DNA from 3 places in the Lysinibacillus sp. CD3-6 genome. Region 2 is predicted to be linked to each of the others. Evidence: a T-box and tRNA genes for the amino acid it is inferred to sense, from the RefSeq annotation. Region 2 holds a T-box; the other regions hold tRNA genes.
What was found. A T-box is a leader RNA that pairs with one kind of tRNA and senses whether it is charged. The one in region 2 lies ahead of trpS (tryptophan--tRNA ligase), so its partner is inferred to be a tRNA-Trp.

Region 1 (6,590 bases), 1.5 Mb from region 2:
TAAACCAAAACCTAGTCCAGTAGGGTCTACTAAATAGGCAAGAAAAAAATCATTAAATTCCATTTTTTCTCGGACAATAGTAGCCCCATTCTCCATAGCTTTCGCAATAGAGTCATCAATCGAATCTACTTCAATTTGCACACGTACTCCATGTGGATAATCGCTTGGACCTTTACCAATTCCACCGTCAATACCATTTTGCTCGCTGGCACCTGTTGTGACAGCCCAGTAATCCCAACGAGGCTCCGCAATTTCCCATGCAAAAACTTTAGAATAAAAATTCGCTGCTTTTTCAGGATCTTGACTATTTAGTTCAAACCCTATTACTCGACCCAATTCATCTCCCCCTTTTTTCACTTGTAAAAATTAAAGAAAAATAGATGAAAGTACCTGCTAAACAAATAAGCACGATAGCAACTATTTTTTAACCATTGCATAATCGCTAAATATATTTGTAAAGGCATCTAGAAATAAAAAAATAGCTGCTAAGAGTAGTAAAAATGATAATAGTTTATTTTTCATAAGTATTACCTCCAAACCTAACATCTAAAAATATAATAATTCTGAATATACAAACTTTATTATATCAAATACCTATTACTTTGCGCTTGTAATCTGCCATTATTTAAAAACAAAAAAGACCTCAACAAAGTTGTTGAAGTCTTTTAAATTCACTTTGGATACCGGTGGTCGGGGTCGAACCGACACTCCAAAGGAACACGATTTTGAGTCGTGCGCGTCTGCCAATTCCGCCACACCGGCATAATACTTTAGAGATAAAAAAAATCGGAGTATCCGATTAAGAAAAAAATATGGAGGCGGCAACCGGATTTGAACCGGTGATAAAGGTGTTGCAGACCTGTGCCTTACCACTTGGCTATGCCGCCATATTATTGGAGCGGAAGACGAGGTTCGAACTCGCGACCCCCACCTTGGCAAGGTGGTGTTCTACCACTGAACTACTTCCGCATAAATGGCTGGGGTACCTGGATTCGAACCAGGGCATGACGGAATCAAAATCCGTTGCCTTACCGCTTGGCTATACCCCAACAATGGGGCGACTGATGGGAATCGAACCCACGAATGCCGGAACCACAATCCGGTGCGTTAACCACTTCGCCACAATCGCCATTGCTTTATAGTTTTAATTTTAATTTTATATTAATGGGGCGACTGATGGGAATCGAACCCACGAATGCCGGAACCACAATCCGGTGCGTTAACCACTTCGCCACAACCGCCATAAAATTAATTGGCAGGGGCAGTAGGAATCGAACCCACACCAAAGGTTTTGGAGACCTCTATTCTACCGTTGAACTATGCCCCTATTAAATAAAAACTGGTGGAGGGGGACGGATTCGAACCGCCGAACCCTAAGGAGCGGATTTACAGTCCGCCGCGTTTAGCCACTTCGCTACCCCTCCGGGAAAACATGGTGCCGGCTATAGGAATCGAACCCACGACCTACTGATTACAAGTCAGTTGCTCTACCTGCTGAGCTAAACCGGCAAAAAAACGATGGGTCAGGACGGAATCGAACCGCCGACACTTAGAGCTTCAATCTAATGCTCTACCAACTGAGCTACTGACCCATATTTATTATTTAAAAAATGGCGGTCCCGACCGGGATCGAACCGGCGATCTCCTGCGTGACAGGCAGGCATGTTAACCGCTACACCACGGGACCTTTATTTGGTTGCGGAGACAGGATTTGAACCTGTGACCTTCGGGTTATGAGCCCGACGAGCTACCACTGCTCCACCCCGCGACAATACTAATTTAATTTTATAAAATGGTGGAGGATGACGGGCTCGAACCGCCGACCCTCTGCTTGTAAGGCAGATGCTCTCCCAGCTGAGCTAATCCTCCATCTGGGTATTCGTTATAAATGGTGACCCCTACGGGATTCGAACCCGTGTTACCGCCGTGAAAGGGCGGTGTCTTAACCGCTTGACCAAGGGGCCTTACTAATTGGAATCGTAAGTGCTGGCGGAGAGTAAGGGATTTGAACCCTTGAGACAGTGTTAACCGCCTACACGATTTCCAATCGTGCTCCTTCGGCCACTCGGACAACTCTCCAAGAATGGCTCCGAAGGCAGGACTCGAACCTGCGACAACCTGATTAACAGTCAGGTGCTACTACCAACTGAGCTACTTCGGAATGATTTTATTATGTATAGCCTAGCGACGTCCTACTCTCACAGGGGGAAGCCCCCAACTACCATCGGCGCTAAAGAGCTTAACTTCCGTGTTCGGTATGGGAACGGGTGTGACCTCTTTGCCATCATCACTAGACTATTTGAAAGACATTACCTATTATAACATATAGTATTATAATTACAAGTATCTAAGAAATACTTTTTTATTCTTTCAAAACTGGATAAACGGTTCATTGAATGTTACAAACTTTTTTGGTTAAGTCCTCGATCGATTAGTATTCGTCAGCTCCATGTGTCACCACACTTCCACCTCGAACCTATCTACCTCATCGTCTTTGAGGGATCTTACTTACTTGCGTAATGGGAAATCTCATCTTGAGGGGGGCTTCATGCTTAGATGCTTTCAGCACTTATCCCGTCCACACATAGCTACCCAGCGATGCCTTTGGCAAGACAACTGGTACACCAGCGGTGTGTCCATCCCGGTCCTCTCGTACTAAGGACAGCTCCTCTCAAATTTCCTACGCCCACGACGGATAGGGACCGAACTGTCTCACGACGTTCTGAACCCAGCTCGCGTACCGCTTTAATGGGCGAACAGCCCAACCCTTGGGACCGACTACAGCCCCAGGATGCGATGAGCCGACATCGAGGTGCCAAACCTCCCCGTCGATGTGGACTCTTGGGGGAGATAAGCCTGTTATCCCCGGGGTAGCTTTTATCCGTTGAGCGATGGCCCTTCCATGCGGAACCACCGGATCACTAAGCCCGTCTTTCGACCCTGCTCGACTTGTAGGTCTCGCAGTCAAGCTCCCTTGTGCCTTTACACTCTACGAATGATTTCCAACCATTCTGAGGGAACCTTTGGGCGCCTCCGTTACCTTTTAGGAGGCGACCGCCCCAGTCAAACTGTCCGCCTGACACTGTCTCCTGCCCCGCTAAGGGGCATGGGTTAGAATTTCAATACAACCAGGGTAGTATCCCACCGACGCCTCCTTCGAAGCTGGCGCTCCGAGATCTCTGGCTCCTACCTATCCTGTACAAGTTGTACCAAAATTCAATATCAGGCTACAGTAAAGCTCCACGGGGTCTTTCCGTCCTGTCGCGGGTAACCTGCATCTTCACAGGTACTATAATTTCACCGAGTCTCTCGTTGAGACAGTGCCCAGATCGTTACGCCTTTCGTGCGGGTCGGAACTTACCCGACAAGGAATTTCGCTACCTTAGGACCGTTATAGTTACGGCCGCCGTTTACTGGGGCTTCAATTCGCAGCTTCGCTTGCGCTAACCACTCCTCTTAACCTTCCAGCACCGGGCAGGCGTCAGCCCCTATACGTCACCTTACGGTTTTGCAGAGACCTGTGTTTTTGCTAAACAGTCGCCTGGGCCTATTCACTGCGGCTCTCGTGCGCTTGCACGCTCAAGAGCACCCCTTCTCCCGAAGTTACGGGGTCATTTTGCCGAGTTCCTTAACGAGAGTTCTCTCGCACACCTTAGGATTCTCTCCTCGACTACCTGTGTCGGTTTGCGGTACGGGCACCTCTCACCTCGATAGAGGCTTTTCTTGGCAGTGTGAAATCAGGAACTTCGTCCATACGGACTCGCCATCACAGCTCAACGTTACAGTGTGCGGATTTGCCTACACACACGCCTTACTGCTTGGACGCGCACAACCAACGGCGCGCTTACCCTATCCTACTGCGTCCCCCCATTTCTCAAACGGTGAGGAGGTGGTACAGGAATATCAACCTGTTGTCCATCGCCTACGCCTATCGGCCTCGGCTTAGGTCCCGACTAACCCTGAGCGGACGAGCCTTCCTCAGGAAACCTTAGTCATACGGTGGACGGGATTCTCACCCGTCTTTCGCTACTCATACCGGCATTCTCACTTCTAAGCGCTCCACCAGTCCTTCCGGTCTGACTTCAACGCACTTAGAACGCTCTCCTACCACTGACATCGTAGATGTCAATCCACAGCTTCGGTGAATCGTTTAGCCCCGATACATTTTCGGCGCAGCGTCACTCGACCAGTGAGCTATTACGCACTCTTTAAATGATGGCTGCTTCTAAGCCAACATCCTGGTTGTCTGTGCAACGCCACATCCTTTTCCACTTAACGATTACTTTGGGACCTTAGCTGGTGGTCTGGGCTGTTTCCCTTTTGACTACGGATCTTATCACTCGCAGTCTGACTCCCGTGTATAAATATCTGGCATTCGGAGTTTGTCTGAATTCGGTAAACCGGGATGGCCCCCTAGTCCAAACAGTGCTCTACCTCCAGTATTCTCATCACGAGGCTAGCCCTAAAGCTATTTCGGAGAGAACCAGCTATCTCCAAGTTCGATTGGAATTTCTCCGCTACCCACACCTCATCCCCGCACTTTTCAACGTGCGTGGGTTCGGGCCTCCAGTAAGTGTTACCTCACCTTCACCCTGGACATGGGTAGATCACCTGGTTTCGGGTCTACGACCACGTACTAATTCGCCCTATTCAGACTCGCTTTCGCTGCGGCTCCGCCTTCTAAAGCTTAACCTCGCACGTAATCGTAACTCGCCGGTTCATTCTACAAAAGGCACGCTATCACCCATTAACGGGCTCTAACTACTTGTAGGCACACGGTTTCAGGATCTCTTTCACTCCCCTTCCGGGGTGCTTTTCACCTTTCCCTCACGGTACTGGTTCACTATCGGTCACTAGGTAGTATTTAGCCTTGGGAGATGGTCCTCCCGGATTCCGACGGAATTTCACGTGTTCCGCCGTACTCAGGATCCACTCTGGAGGGAATAAACTTTCGACTACAGGGCTTTTACCTGCTCTGGCGGACCTTTCCAAGTCGCTTCATCTAACTCATTCCTTTGTAACTCCGTATAGAGTGTCCTACAACCCCAAGAGGCAAGCCTCTTGGTTTGGGCTCTTCCCGTTTCGCTCGCCGCTACTCAGGGAATCGATTTTTCTTTCTCTTCCTCCAGGTACTTAGATGTTTCAGTTCCCTGGGTCTGCCTTCAAGACGCTATGTATTCACGTCAAGATACTACGCGATTAAACGTAGTGGGTTCCCCCATTCGGAAATCTCCGGATCAAAGCTCACTTACAGCTCCCCGAAGCATATCGGTGTTAGTGCCGTCCTTCTTCGGCTCCTAGTGCCAAGGCATTCGCCGTGCGCCCTTAATAACTTAACCTACAGCTTCCGATATACATCGTAATACAGCGTCAGCTTCATTCGTTCAATCAGTCACGTACGAAAGTACGCTCCTTCACTCACTCAATCGCTTCCTTGTCTTACTCGTATCTCGAAACCTTTTAATGTTATTAAGCCTATAAAAAAACTTAAAAAATAAATGTGTTTGTTACAATTTCAATGTCGTTTTATCCAGTTTTCAAAGAACAAATTTCGAAGTATTTCATTCGTAAGAATGAACCTTCAAAACTGAACAGCAAAGACGTAATCATTGTTTCGTCCTAAACGAAACATTCCGTTAAAATCCTTAGAAAGGAGGTGATCCAGCCGCACCTTCCGATACGGCTACCTTGTTACGACTTCACCCCAATCATCTATCCCACCTTCGGCGGCTGGCTCCAAAAGGTTACCTCACCGACTTCGGGTGTTACAAACTCTCGTGGTGTGACGGGCGGTGTGTACAAGGCCCGGGAACGTATTCACCGCGGCATGCTGATCCGCGATTACTAGCGATTCCGGCTTCATGTAGGCGAGTTGCAGCCTACAATCCGAACTGAGAACGACTTTATCGGATTAGCTCCCTCTCGCGAGTTGGCAACCGTTTGTATCGTCCATTGTAGCACGTGTGTAGCCCAGGTCATAAGGGGCATGATGATTTGACGTCATCCCCACCTTCCTCCGGTTTGTCACCGGCAGTCACCTTAGAGTGCCCAACTAAATGATGGCAACTAAGATCAAGGGTTGCGCTCGTTGCGGGACTTAACCCAACATCTCACGACACGAGCTGACGACAACCATGCACCACCTGTCACCGTTGTCCCCGAAGGGAAAACTATATCTCTACAGTGGTCAACGGGATGTCAAGACCTGGTAAGGTTCTTCGCGTTGCTTCGAATTAAACCACATGCTCCACCGCTTGTGCGGGCCCCCGTCAATTCCTTTGAGTTTCAGTCTTGCGACCGTACTCCCCAGGCGGAGTGCTTAATGCGTTAGCTGCAGCACTAAGGGGCGGAAACCCCCTAACACTTAGCACTCATCGTTTACGGCGTGGACTACCAGGGTATCTAATCCTGTTTGCTCCCCACGCTTTCGCGCCTCAGTGTCAGTTACAGACCAGATAGTCGCCTTCGCCACTGGTGTTCCTCCAAATCTCTACGCATTTCACCGCTACACTTGGAATTCCACTATCCTCTTCTGCACTCAAGTCTCCCAGTTTCCAATGACCCTCCACGGTTGAGCCGTGGGCTTTCAC
Region 2 (6,590 bases):
ATTGAATTTTTCCACGTAAATGAAGCTGTGATTCTCCTTCTGAAAATTGTCGATCACAAGACTGGCTAGCAATATGAGCAAAGTGTGGGATTTTCAGCTGACCGATTTTTAATTGAACAGGCTGCTGGCATTGAGGGCAAAAAAATTGTTGAAGCTGGCGATACTTTTGTAAGGCTTCTCTCGAATGTTGATATGAGATAAATAATTGCTGTTGCTCTGTATAGGCAATTAGCATAACCATCTTTCTCCTTTTTGCACTCATTGTAAATAAAGTTATTCTTTAAGCCAACTAATTATCTGCTTTTCTTTGAAATTTGATTTTTAGCACAAAAAAAGACTGTAGATTTACTCAAATTTCTGAGTATGTCTACAGTCTAATAGCTCCATCAGAAGCTTAAAAGATGTTAACTAAAATATTTTCGAACAGTTTCGAAGCAATTGTATTCCATAATTTTTTCGCCATATTCTTCAAGACGATGAATTGTGAAATTTGAAGGGCTTAAAAACTCTTTAATGACTGCATTTTTGTCATGACGATTTAAATCATCATCTGCGTTCCCAAAGTCTACTACTAAATAGTAACAACCTTCATATTTGAATAATGAGGAATCCACTAAATCATCAGTCATCCGTTTTGCAACGGGGATTAACTCATCTATATCTTTAAATTTATAAACATAAATGTCTGTATCCATAAATAACTCTGATTCATCCATGTCACCAAATTGAGTTAATTGACTAAGAAGATCCTCTCCTACTTCGTCGAATGGGGCAAACATACTTTTTTGTTCATCATAATGTGAATGACCATCTAATGTTTCACCGTCTTTTAAAATATGTGCACGTGTGACAATGATTTCTAAGCCTACTTCCGACGCATTGATATGAATCCAAATCGGACCCTCTACATCAAAATAATCTTCCGTATTCACTTCATCAATCATATCCCAAAAAAGTTGCTCACCCTTTGCTCGGTTGTACCAAATTTCTTCACGACTGTAGCCGCGATCCTCTATATCATTGTACGTAATAAAGAGCTTGAGTGTATTTTCATTTACACGTTCGATGTCCACTAGACCTCATCTCCCTTCACTGTCATTTGTCGAAAAACAGTATTATTCCATTAGTATGCTTTGATTCATTGTTTTTAACCTTCATACTCCCTTGTTTTTCAACCTTTGACCACACCACAGAAAAGTCATCGAGCAACTGTAATCATAAATTTTGTGTTCACAGTTGTCTCTAATTCTATTGTATGCTGTTCTTTCATAAAATGAAAAGGATATACACCATTTCAAAGAAGATATTTGAATTATTGAAATTGTAGTAAACTATTTTGATTAAATCAAGTTTAACATACTTTTAGGGAAATATATGACTTTTACCTATTAATTATTAGTTTTGTTTGAAGGTTTTTACATAAGTAAAACATAAAAAAATAGATGTCACAACATGCATGCTTCTGCATTTGTAACACCTAATACATTTAATCTATGCAATATAGGAGGATTTTAGTTCACCATGCGCTGTGCTTCTTGTAATTGATAAGCCCGAACCTTACGTGGTAAAAATCTTCGAATTTCATCTTCATTATAGCCTACTTGCAAGCGTTTCTCATCCAAAATTATTGGTCGTCGTAATAATCCTGGATATTCTTGAATTAGTTCATATAAGCGTTGTAACGGTAAGCTTTCAACATCTACATTTAATTTTTGAAATATTTTAGATCGAGTTGAAATGATTTCATCTGTTCCATCCTCCGTCATGCGTAAAATTTCTTTAATTTCACTAATGCTTAACGGTTCAGAAAAAATATTACGTTCTGTATATGGAATTTCATGCTCCTCTAACCATGCTTTCGCTTTACGACAAGACGTACAACTTGGTGATGTAAATAAAGTAACTATCATACTGACACATCCTTTCTCTTTGTTTTCGTTATCTATAGACCATTTTGTTAAATTAGAATTAATGTAATGTAAAACTACAGTTCCATTATACAGCACTCAGCTGTATTTGAATATAGTTCCAAGGAAAAAAAGAATGCATAGTAAATGACTTTGTTACAAAATATTCTGTCTTTTAATACTACCTTAAAGTGTCTAATTCCTTTGTATGTCCTACGAACTAATAATAATATTCCCATAAGCACGTCATTTTAAACATGAATATACGGAAACTAGTTGTTCTCAATTAAAAAATACAAACGAGAATAATGTCACTTAGACGTGTACAATCATGACGCAGCTTTCAAACTGCAGGTTGCTTTTTTTGACAAAACAAAAAAAGTTCAGTCTAAAGACTGAATTTGCAGACTTGCATTTAGATAAGTCTTTATACTATAATGTGGTGCAATAAGAAAAGCGCATTTGCGCTAAACATCTACATTTATAATGTAGTTAAAAACGCTGACGAAGAGTAGTACATATGCAATATACATGTATAGAGAGTCTGTGGTTGCTGGAAACAGATCATGTATGCATTTGGAATGGACTTCCGAGTTAGCTTTGTGAACGTACAAGTACACACTTGATACTTATTAGCAAAGCTCGTCTCTTCACGTTACGAAGCTAAGAGGCCTTTTTGGCAAGCAGGGTGGTACCGCGGATTCGAACATCATTCGTCCCTTCATTAGTTATTTCTAATGAGGACGCATGATGTTTTTTTATTTTCGAAACCGAGGAGGAACTTATTATGACAACAATTTTTTCAGGCGTACAGCCAACAGGTATTGTGACATTAGGAAATTATCTTGGTGCATTCAAGCAATTCCCAGCATTGCAGGAAGAAGGCAATGCTATATATTGTATCGTTGACCAACATGCTATTACGGTTGCTCAAGATCCAAAAGAGTTACGTCAAAACATTCGTAACTTAGCTGCTACTTATATCGCTACTGGTATTGACCCTCAAAAGTCTACATTATTCATTCAATCAGAAGTGCCTGCCCATGCTCAAGCTGGATGGATGCTACAATGTGTTGCTTCTATCGGTGAGCTAGAGCGTATGACACAATTCAAAGATAAATCTCATGGTAAAGAAACTGTTTCTGCAGCTCTTTTAACATATCCACCATTAATGGCTGCTGACATTTTATTATATAACACGAATATTGTTCCTGTAGGGGACGATCAAAAGCAACATATTGAGCTAACACGTGATCTTGCTGAGCGCTTTAATAAACGCTACGGTGACGTTTTAACTATCCCTGAAATTCAATTACCAAAAGCTGGAGCTCGTATTAAATCATTACAAGAGCCGACGAAAAAAATGAGCAAGTCCGACCCAAATACAAAAGCAACGATTAAACTTTTAGATACAGCAAAAGATATTGAGAAAAAAATCAAATCAGCCGTAACGGACTCAGATGGTATTGTAGCATTTGATGTTGAAAATAAACCAGGCGTTTCGAATTTACTAACGATTGAATCTGCTATTTCGGGTGTATCAATTGATGATTTAGTGAAAAAATATGAAGGTATCGGTTATGGCGGCTTTAAACAAAGTGTAGCTACAGCAGTTATCGACCACCTTACACCAATCCAAGAAAGATTTTATAACCTTGTAGAGTCTTCTGAATTAGATATCATTTTAGATGAAGGTGCAGAAAAGGCAAATGCTATTGCTAGCGCAACTTTAAAGCGTATGGAACAAGCTATGGGCTTAGGCCGCACACGTCGCTAAGAAAGGAATTAGCACATGTACTGTGAACATTGTAATAAACCAATCAAAGCGCTTTTGTTAGAAAGTGACTTTGGTGCTGATCCATTATGGTGTGGTCATTGTCGTACCAATTTAGAATTAGAACAACTTCCGTTAGAAGAGGCATTACAAGATGAGTTGACAACATGGATGTGTAAGTTTGGTGAATGGATTGATCTTGAAACAGATTCATTTATTGAAGGTATGGAATATTTAGCGAAAAATCATGATGAGCAAGGTGAAGACTTGGCCCAAAAAGTGGCAGTAGCATTAGCGATACCCGTTACATTTATACCTTATCTTTCAAATTAGCTGTTCGATCAACACCAAAATCAAGCACAACACTACAAAGTACAATACAGGCTCCTATTGCTATATAAAATTCTGTCGTATGCACAATAAATTTAAAGACAACCGACCAGGAATATCCAAGAGTCCTGTAATTTAAATATAAAATTAAATTGCCAATAGAAAGTATCATTAATCCATAGCTCATTAAAAATATAAAAAGACGAAACAAATAAACGGCATCCTTTCTATTTCTTCTTACTTTCTTTTCTATTCGCTAGCCTTAAAAAAAAGACGTCAGCCTTGTAAATTCGGCTGACGTTTTTTAATTATTCCTCAATTTTTTTAAATAATAGACTTGCGTTATGTCCACCAAAACCAAGGGAATTACTCATTGCATATTCGATATTGGCCTCACGAGCTTCATTCGGCACATAATCTAAATCACATTCTGGATCTGGCTCTGTTAAATTAATTGTTGGCGGTAAAATGCCCTCTTTTAATGCTAGTGCTGTAAAAATAGCTTCAACCCCACCAGCTGCACCTAATAAGTGACCTGTCATGGATTTAGTAGAACTCATCGCTAGTTTATAAGCATGTTCACCAAAAGCAGTTTTTACTGCTTGAGTTTCAAATAAATCATTGTATGGCGTACTTGTGCCATGCGCGTTAATATAGCCAACTTGTGAAGGGTCTACTCCACCGTCTTCTAATGCTTGAATCATCGCACGCGCTGCCCCTTCACCTTCTGGAGCTGGTGCAGTAATATGATGCGCATCGCCAGTTGAACCGTAACCAAGAACTTCCGCATAAATTTTTGCGCCACGCGCTTTTGCATGTTCGTATTCTTCTAAAATAACAATCCCTGCACCTTCACCAATAATAAAGCCATCACGGTTTTTATCGAATGGACGAGAAGCCGTTTGAGGATCTGTATTTAATGATAATGCTGTATTCGCACAGAAGCCAGCAACTGCCATCGTTACGATTGGTGATTCGGCCCCACCTGAAATCATAACATCTGCATCGCCACGTTCAATAACTTTAAATGCATCACCAATTGAATTCGTCCCTGATGCGCAAGCTGTTACTGAACAAGAATTGATACCTTTAGCTCCAAAGTGAATAGACACTTGACCAGAAGCCATGTCTGGAATCATCATTGGGATAAAGAATGGACTAACACGTCTTGCCCCACGCTCTTGGAACGTTAAAAACTGGTTTTCGTAAGTTTCCATCCCGCCGATACCAGAGCCAATCCATACGCCTGCACGTGGTGCTAACTCTTCATCGATTGTTAGCTGTGCATCTTCCATCGCCATAATAGACGCTGCTAGTGCATAATGCGTGAAACGGTCCATTTTGCGAGCTTCTTTACGTTCAATATACTTTTCAATATCGAAGTCTTTTACTTCAGCAGCGATTTTGGCAGCAAATAGATCTTTATTTAAGCGTGTTAATTCACCAACGCCTGATTTACCAGCCTTGATATTTGCCCATGTTTCTTCGATGCTATTCCCTAGTGGTGTAACAGCGCCAATTCCTGTAATTACTACTCGTCGTTTACTCATTGTCTTACTCCTCTCAAGCAATTTTCTATGTTATTTTCCCCATCTCATTGCAACGGCACCCCATGTTAAGCCACCGCCAAAACCGACAAGTACTAATAAATCATCATCTTTTATTTTACCTGCTTCAAGCTCTTCAACTAAAGAAATACCAATAGAAGCTGCTGATGTATTACCATATTTATGAATCGTTTTAGACATTTTTTCTGCTGGTAATGCTAAACGTTCACGTGCTGATTCCATAATACGAATGTTCGCTTGATGTGGAATTAAAAAATCAACATCCTCTTTTGTTAAACCAGCTTTATCTAATACATTCACTGCTGATTCACCCATTTGACGTACAGCAAACTTAAATACTTCACGACCGTTCATCGCAATTGTTTCCTGCTGTGTTAAATAAAGATGTTTACCGCCTGTGCCGTCTGCGCCAAGCTCAAATGATAAAATCCCTCTACCTTCTGAGACAGGCCCGACAATGGCAGCACTTGCTCCATCACCGAATAAGACTGCCGTATTACGATCTTCCCAATCAATGACTTTTGACAGCTTTTCAACACCTACTACTAAGACATATTTATAAGCGCTTGATTCTACGAATTGTTTTGCTGTCACTAAGCTATATATAAATCCTGCGCAAGCTGCTGCTTGGTCCATCGCTGCTGCATTTACAGCTCCAATTTGCTCTTGAACCATACATGCTACACTTGGAAATGTTTGATCTTGTGTTACAGTTGCTACAAGTATTAATCCTATTTCTTCAGGTGTAATACCTGCTTTTGCAATAGCATCTTTCGCAGCTGCAACTGCTAAATCTGAAGTTTCTTGATTATCTGCAGCGAAATGACGTTCTTCAATTCCTGTACGAGTTCGAATCCATTCATCCGAAGTGTCCATAATTTTTTCTAAGTCAAAATTCGTAACGACCTTTTCAGGAACGTATCTGCCTAAACCTAAAATACCTGCGTTCATATAGCAACCCCTCTGCTTTCTTACTATCAATTATTAGTAACTGGTCATAATTATAACTCA
Region 3 (6,590 bases), 540 kb from region 2:
CAGGGTTACTTAAATTAAAATTCCCTTATCATGTTGGTTTACTAATGGCATTCTTCACAATGTCCATGAACTTAACGGCTGGTATTGGCGCTGGTATTAGTTATCCTATAGCCAATGCATCTCTTGGCTGGCAAGGTGCACTTGCCATCGCTATAGCTCTTGTCGTCGTGACTATCTTAATTTGGATTCCTCAATTAAAATTTAATAAGCCTGAACCAACTGTAGCTACTACGAAAACTCGTATACCACTGTGGAAATCACCAGTTACTTGGGCAGTCACTGGCGCAATGGGTTTACAATCGTTATTATTTTATACAACTGCAGCTTGGATTCCTGAAATCTATATTGCCCAAGGAATAGCAGCAGATCGTGCAGGTTGGATGTTTTCAATCATGCAAATTTCCCAAGTACCTATGGCTCTAGCTGTACCGATTATCGCTAGTAAAATGACATCACAACGACCTCTCGTTTTGATGTTTACTGCTTTTTATGTTGTCGGCTTTACTGGCCTTGTCATGGAATGGACTAATCTCGCTGTATTGTGGATGATATTGCTAGGATTAGCAGGTGGCGCTTCATTTTCACTTGCAATGATGTTCTTTACTCTTCGTACTCGTACGGCATTTGAAGCAGCTGATTTATCGGGCTTTGCACAATCATTAGGCTATTTATTAGCCGCAGTTGGCCCTATTTTATTTGGTTACCTACATGATTTATTTGGCGGTTGGAACATCGCTGGCTGGCTATTCGTTGTCGTTGCAGTATTACTATTCTTCTGCTCATTTAGAGCTTCTAGAAACGAATATATAAATTAAAAAAAGCAGCTCATCCTACTATGAGCTGCTTTTTTACATTTTTAATAAGGCGGTTTTTGATAAAAGAAATTCGGTGTATTATAAACATTGACATAAGGCTTATGGAAAATATGCGTTGTTGCAGGTGATAATGGGGGAATCAACCAAGTCCAATTGCCTGTTAAGTCGCGACCTGCCTTCTGCTCAGCTTCTTCAAATAACTTAAATTGCTGTGCAGCAGTATGATGATCGACTATACTTACACCATCTTCTTTAAAGGAAAACAGTACAGCAATATTTAATTCAACTAATGAGCGATCACGCCAAAGCGATGCTTGCTTAGTCGTATCGAGCCCAAAAATTTCAGCGATTTTCGGCAACATATTATAACGATCAGTATCAGCTAAATTACGTGCCCCAATTTCTGTCCCCATATACCAACCATTGAAAGGAGCCGCTTGAAAGTCGATTCCAGCCATTTGAAAACGCATGCTTGAAATAATCGGCACCGCATACCATTTCAACGCTAGTTCCTCCACTTGTGGGTGCTCAGGATGGCGAATTACAACTTCTAGTACATCTTCACGTGGTATTGAAAACAATTGTGGTTGACGGTCATCCACCTGGATAACGAGTGGTAATACATCAAATGCTGTGCCCTCGCCCTGCCAGCCTAGCGATTCACATACTTTTGTAAATGGTACAGAATGTGGGTCACCAACAATGCCAGCTTCCGTCTCATAGCCTGCATAACGGATCAACTGATGATTCCAAATCTTTACTCTACCAGATGCAAATACCGTTATTGTTGGCCGAATTTTACCACCATTTGTCGCATATTGAATATGACATAACAACTTCTCAAATATCCCTTGCTCATCTAAAACATCACGGGCATCCTCAACATGAAGTGACTGCCAAAATAATCTCCCGATACATTTATTACTATTACGCCAAGCTACTCGTGCACCAAAAGTAAGCTCCTCTGTTGAAGGAATATATTGTCCTTCATTTTCAACTTGCTGTAATCTATTTGTTAGCCATTGTGCAGACTCATTTTGCTCCATTTGATAAAGTGTTAAAAAACGTTGTATCTCTTGTAGTTTCATGTCGTTTTCCTCCATCTACCCTCATATTAGATGAATAGAAATAAATTCTCCATGAAAAAATTCATTAGAAAACATACATCTTTTATATATGAAATACTTTGTTCAAATTTAAATCAATAGTCAAAAATTCTCCATCAAAATTTTATAAAAACTAAATGAATAGCTTAAAAAATTACAAAGAAAAAGCATGTAGCAACAATATGCTACATGCTTTACTAGATGACCCCTACGGGATTCGAACCCGTGTTACCGCCGTGAAAGGGCGGTGTCTTAACCGCTTGACCAAGGGGCCATGGCTCCGAAGGCAGGACTCGAACCTGCGACAACCTGATTAACAGTCAGGTGCTACTACCAACTGAGCTACTTCGGAATAATTTTTTAATGGGCCTAAATGGACTCGAACCATCGACCTCACGCTTATCAGGCGTGCGCTCTAACCAGCTGAGCTATAGGCCCTCTTTGGAGCGGGTGATGAGAATCGAACTCACGACATCAGCTTGGAAGGCTGAGGTTTTACCATTAAACTACACCCGCATATGGTGGGTCAGGACGGAATCGAACCGCCGACACTTAGAGCTTCAATCTAATGCTCTACCAACTGAGCTACTGACCCGAAAAAGAAAATGGAGGAGGTAGAGGGATTCGAACCCCCGCGCGGTGTTACCCGCCTGTCGGTTTTCAAGACCGATCCCTTCAGCCAGACTTGGGTATACCTCCGGAAATAAATATGGTGGAGCCTAGCGGGATCGAACCGCTGACCTCCTGCGTGCAAGGCAGGCGCTCTCCCAGCTGAGCTAAGGCCCCAAATTTTAAAAGATGGTCGGAATGACAGGATTCGAACCTACGACCCCTTGGTCCCAAACCAAGTGCTCTACCAAGCTGAGCTACATTCCGTTACTGTCTATCTTATCTTTTTATGGCGCGCCCGGCAGGAGTCGAACCCACAACCTTCTGATCCGTAGTCAGACGCTCTATCCAATTGAGCTACGGGCGCTTAATATTAAAAAATGGTGCCGAGGGCCGGAATCGAACCGGCACGGTAGTCACCTACCGCAGGATTTTAAGTCCTGTGCGTCTGCCAGTTCCGCCACCCCGGCACATTTGGAGCGGAAGACGAGGTTCGAACTCGCGACCCCCACCTTGGCAAGGTGGTGTTCTACCACTGAACTACTTCCGCATGTGCATAAGATTATTTATCCTGGCAATTATGTAATTTGTAAATAAAATAAATGGTGCGGGTGAAGGGAGTCGAACCCCCACGCCTTGCGGCGCTAGATCCTAAGTCTAGTGCGTCTGCCAATTCCGCCACACCCGCAAATATGATGAGCCATGAAGGACTCGAACCTTCGACCCTCTGATTAAAAGTCAGATGCTCTACCAACTGAGCTAATGGCTCATATTATTAATAAATGAAAAATGGCTGGGGTACTAGGATTCGAACCTAGGCATGACGGAATCAAAATCCGTTGCCTTACCGCTTGGCTATACCCCAATATTAATTATATGGGGCGACTGATGGGAATCGAACCCACGAATGTCGGAACCACAATCCGATGCGTTAACCACTTCGCCACAACCGCCATATGAACTATAACAGTAGTTTAATCTAAAAAAGTTTGGCAGGGGCAGTAGGAATCGAACCCACACCAAAGGTTTTGGAGACCTCTATTCTACCGTTGAACTATGCCCCTAAAATAAAAAACTGGTGGAGGGGGACGGATTCGAACCGCCGAACCCTAAGGAGCGGATTTACAGTCCGCCGCGTTTAGCCACTTCGCTACCCCTCCAAGGGCTGATGCCGGCGATAGGAGTCGAACCCACGACCTACTGATTACAAGTCAGTTGCTCTACCAACTGAGCTACACCGGCAAATAAAAAGACGGTCCCGACCGGGATCGAACCGGCGATCTCCTGCGTGACAGGCAGGCATGTTAACCGCTACACCACGGGACCATAATTTGGTTGCGGAGACAGGATTTGAACCTGTGACCTTCGGGTTATGAGCCCGACGAGCTACCACTGCTCCACCCCGCGACAATATAATACTTTGATATTAAAATGGTGGAGGATGACGGGCTCGAACCGCCGACCCTCTGCTTGTAAGGCAGATGCTCTCCCAGCTGAGCTAATCCTCCACATAAAAAACAAGCGAAGCGACGTCCTACTCTCACAGGGGAAGCCCCCAACTACCATCGGCGCTAAAGAGCTTAACTTCCGTGTTCGGTATGGGAACGGGTGTGACCTCTTTGCCATCATCACTTCACTTATTCAGTTGAAAGAACTTATTCTCTCAAAACTGGATAAACGTTTCATTGAATGTTTCAAACTTTTTTGGTTAAGTCCTCGATCGATTAGTATTCGTCAGCTCCATGTGTCACCACACTTCCACCTCGAACCTATCTACCTCATCGTCTTTGAGGGATCTTACTTACTTGCGTAATGGGAAATCTCATCTTGAGGGGGCTTCATGCTTAGATGCTTTCAGCACTTATCCCGTCCACACATAGCTACCCAGCGATGCCTTTGGCAAGACAACTGGTACACCAGCGGTGTGTCCATCCCGGTCCTCTCGTACTAAGGACAGCTCCTCTCAAATTTCCGCCCCCCGACGGATAGGGACCGAACTGTCTCACGACGTTCTGAACCCAGCTCGCGTACCGCTTTAATGGGCGAACAGCCCAACCCTTGGGACCGACTACAGCCCCAGGATGCGATGAGCCGACATCGAGGTGCCAAACCTCCCCGTCGATGTGGACTCTTGGGGAGATAAGCCTGTTATCCCCGGGGTAGCTTTTATCCGTTGAGCGATGGCCCTTCCATGCGGAACCACCGGATCACTAAGCCCGTCTTTCGACCCTGCTCGACTTGTAGGTCTCGCAGTCAAGCTCCCTTGTGCCTTTACACTCTACGAATGATTTCCAACCATTCTGAGGGAACCTTTGGGCGCCTCCGTTACCTTTTAGGAGGCGACCGCCCCAGTCAAACTGTCCGCCTGACACTGTCTCCTGCCCCGCTAAGGGGCATGGGTTAGAATTTCAATACAACCAGGGTAGTATCCCACCGACGCCTCCTTCGAAGCTGGCGCTCCGAGATCTCTGGCTCCTACCTATCCTGTACAAGTTGTACCAAAATTCAATATCAGGCTACAGTAAAGCTCCACGGGGTCTTTCCGTCCTGTCGCGGGTAACCTGCATCTTCACAGGTACTATAATTTCACCGAGTCTCTCGTTGAGACAGTGCCCAGATCGTTACGCCTTTCGTGCGGGTCGGAACTTACCCGACAAGGAATTTCGCTACCTTAGGACCGTTATAGTTACGGCCGCCGTTTACTGGGGCTTCAATTCGCAGCTTCGCTTGCGCTAACCACTCCTCTTAACCTTCCAGCACCGGGCAGGCGTCAGCCCCTATACGTCACCTTACGGTTTTGCAGAGACCTGTGTTTTTGCTAAACAGTCGCCTGGGCCTATTCACTGCGGCTCTCGTGCGCTTGCACGCTCAAGAGCACCCCTTCTCCCGAAGTTACGGGGTCATTTTGCCGAGTTCCTTAACGAGAGTTCTCTCGCACACCTTAGGATTCTCTCCTCGACTACCTGTGTCGGTTTGCGGTACGGGCACCTCTCACCTCGATAGAGGCTTTTCTTCTTGGCAGTGTGAAATCAGGAACTTCGTCCATACGGACTCGCCATCACAGCTCAACGTTACAGTGTGCGGATTTGCCTACACACACGCCTTACTGCTTGGACGCGCACAACCAACGGCGCGCTTACCCTATCCTACTGCGTCCCCCATTTCTCAAACGGTGAGGAGGTGGTACAGGAATATCAACCTGTTGTCCATCGCCTACGCCTATCGGCCTCGGCTTAGGTCCCGACTAACCCTGAGCGGACGAGCCTTCCTCAGGAAACCTTAGTCATACGGTGGACGGGATTCTCACCCGTCTTTCGCTACTCATACCGGCATTCTCACTTCTAAGCGCTCCACCAGTCCTTCCGGTCTGACTTCAACGCACTTAGAACGCTCTCCTACCACTGACATCGTAGATGTCAATCCACAGCTTCGGTGAATCGTTTAGCCCCGATACATTTTCGGCGCAGCGTCACTCGACCAGTGAGCTATTACGCACTCTTTAAATGATGGCTGCTTCTAAGCCAACATCCTGGTTGTCTGTGCAACGCCACATCCTTTTCCACTTAACGATTACTTTGGGACCTTAGCTGGTGGTCTGGGCTGTTTCCCTTTTGACTACGGATCTTATCACTCGCAGTCTGACTCCCGTGTATAAATATCTGGCATTCGGAGTTTGTCTGAATTCGGTAAACCGGGATGGCCCCTAGTCCAAACAGTGCTCTACCTCCAGTATTCTCATCACGAGGCTAGCCCTAAAGCTATTTCGAGAGAACCAGCTATCTCCAAGTTCGATTGGAATTTCTCCGCTACCCACACCTCATCCCCGCACTTTTCAACGTGCGTGGGTTCGGGCCTCCAGTAAGTGTTACCTCACCTTCACCCTGGACATGGGTAGATCACCTGGTTTCGGGTCTACGACCACGTACTAATTCGCCCTATTCAGACTCGCTTTCGCTGCGGCTCCGCCTTCTAAAGCTTAACCTCGCACGTAATCGTAACTCGCCGGTTCATTCTACAAAGGCACGCTATCACCCATTAACGGGCTCTAACTACTTGTAGG

Region 1: it encodes a tRNA-Trp, which carries the amino acid that the T-box ahead of trpS (tryptophan--tRNA ligase) is inferred to sense. The anticodon was not compared.
Region 3: it encodes a tRNA-Trp, which carries the amino acid that the T-box ahead of trpS (tryptophan--tRNA ligase) is inferred to sense. The anticodon was not compared.

The regions. Positions count from the first base shown of each region.
Region 1 is NZ_CP085880.1:4,103,315-4,109,904, forward strand. Features, by position in the region: gene FH508_RS20355 (VOC family protein) at 1-336, opposite strand, end outside; tRNA gene FH508_RS20360 (tRNA-Leu) at 682-762, opposite strand; tRNA gene FH508_RS20365 (tRNA-Cys) at 814-887, opposite strand; tRNA gene FH508_RS20370 (tRNA-Gly) at 895-969, opposite strand; tRNA gene FH508_RS20375 (tRNA-Gln) at 975-1,049, opposite strand; tRNA gene FH508_RS20380 (tRNA-His) at 1,054-1,129, opposite strand; tRNA gene FH508_RS20385 (tRNA-His) at 1,166-1,241, opposite strand; tRNA gene FH508_RS20390 (tRNA-Trp) at 1,254-1,327, opposite strand; tRNA gene FH508_RS20395 (tRNA-Tyr) at 1,341-1,424, opposite strand; tRNA gene FH508_RS20400 (tRNA-Thr) at 1,434-1,509, opposite strand; tRNA gene FH508_RS20405 (tRNA-Phe) at 1,520-1,592, opposite strand; tRNA gene FH508_RS20410 (tRNA-Asp) at 1,612-1,687, opposite strand; tRNA gene FH508_RS20415 (tRNA-Met) at 1,694-1,768, opposite strand; tRNA gene FH508_RS20420 (tRNA-Val) at 1,794-1,869, opposite strand; tRNA gene FH508_RS20425 (tRNA-Glu) at 1,890-1,964, opposite strand; tRNA gene FH508_RS20430 (tRNA-Ser) at 1,988-2,079, opposite strand; tRNA gene FH508_RS20435 (tRNA-Asn) at 2,085-2,161, opposite strand; rRNA gene rrf (5S ribosomal RNA) at 2,180-2,295, opposite strand; rRNA gene FH508_RS20445 (23S ribosomal RNA) at 2,412-5,339, opposite strand; rRNA gene FH508_RS20450 (16S ribosomal RNA) at 5,650-6,590, opposite strand, start outside.
Region 2 is NZ_CP085880.1:783,185-789,774, reverse strand. Features, by position in the region: gene FH508_RS03530 (competence protein CoiA) at 1-235, opposite strand, end outside; gene mecA (adaptor protein MecA) at 405-1,073, opposite strand; gene spxA (transcriptional regulator SpxA) at 1,512-1,907, opposite strand; T-box leader at 2,400-2,631, shown strand; gene trpS (tryptophan--tRNA ligase) at 2,695-3,684, shown strand; gene FH508_RS03510 (hypothetical protein) at 3,700-4,014, shown strand; gene fabF (beta-ketoacyl-ACP synthase II) at 4,320-5,561, opposite strand; gene FH508_RS03500 (beta-ketoacyl-ACP synthase III) at 5,592-6,530, opposite strand.
Region 3 is NZ_CP085880.1:240,610-247,199, reverse strand. Features, by position in the region: gene FH508_RS01195 (CynX/NimT family MFS transporter) at 1-815, shown strand, start outside; gene FH508_RS01190 (nitric oxide synthase oxygenase) at 857-1,903, opposite strand; tRNA gene FH508_RS01185 (tRNA-Glu) at 2,124-2,195, opposite strand; tRNA gene FH508_RS01180 (tRNA-Asn) at 2,197-2,273, opposite strand; tRNA gene FH508_RS01175 (tRNA-Ile) at 2,286-2,359, opposite strand; tRNA gene FH508_RS01170 (tRNA-Gly) at 2,364-2,437, opposite strand; tRNA gene FH508_RS01165 (tRNA-Phe) at 2,441-2,516, opposite strand; tRNA gene FH508_RS01160 (tRNA-Ser) at 2,528-2,620, opposite strand; tRNA gene FH508_RS01155 (tRNA-Ala) at 2,632-2,707, opposite strand; tRNA gene FH508_RS01150 (tRNA-Pro) at 2,721-2,797, opposite strand; tRNA gene FH508_RS01145 (tRNA-Arg) at 2,821-2,897, opposite strand; tRNA gene FH508_RS01140 (tRNA-Leu) at 2,912-3,000, opposite strand; tRNA gene FH508_RS01135 (tRNA-Gly) at 3,006-3,080, opposite strand; tRNA gene FH508_RS01130 (tRNA-Leu) at 3,134-3,218, opposite strand; tRNA gene FH508_RS01125 (tRNA-Lys) at 3,227-3,299, opposite strand; tRNA gene FH508_RS01120 (tRNA-Gln) at 3,321-3,395, opposite strand; tRNA gene FH508_RS01115 (tRNA-His) at 3,408-3,483, opposite strand; tRNA gene FH508_RS01110 (tRNA-Trp) at 3,521-3,594, opposite strand; tRNA gene FH508_RS01105 (tRNA-Tyr) at 3,607-3,690, opposite strand; tRNA gene FH508_RS01100 (tRNA-Thr) at 3,700-3,772, opposite strand; tRNA gene FH508_RS01095 (tRNA-Asp) at 3,784-3,856, opposite strand; tRNA gene FH508_RS01090 (tRNA-Met) at 3,863-3,937, opposite strand; tRNA gene FH508_RS01085 (tRNA-Val) at 3,963-4,038, opposite strand; rRNA gene rrf (5S ribosomal RNA) at 4,052-4,166, opposite strand; rRNA gene FH508_RS01075 (23S ribosomal RNA) at 4,235-6,590, opposite strand, start outside.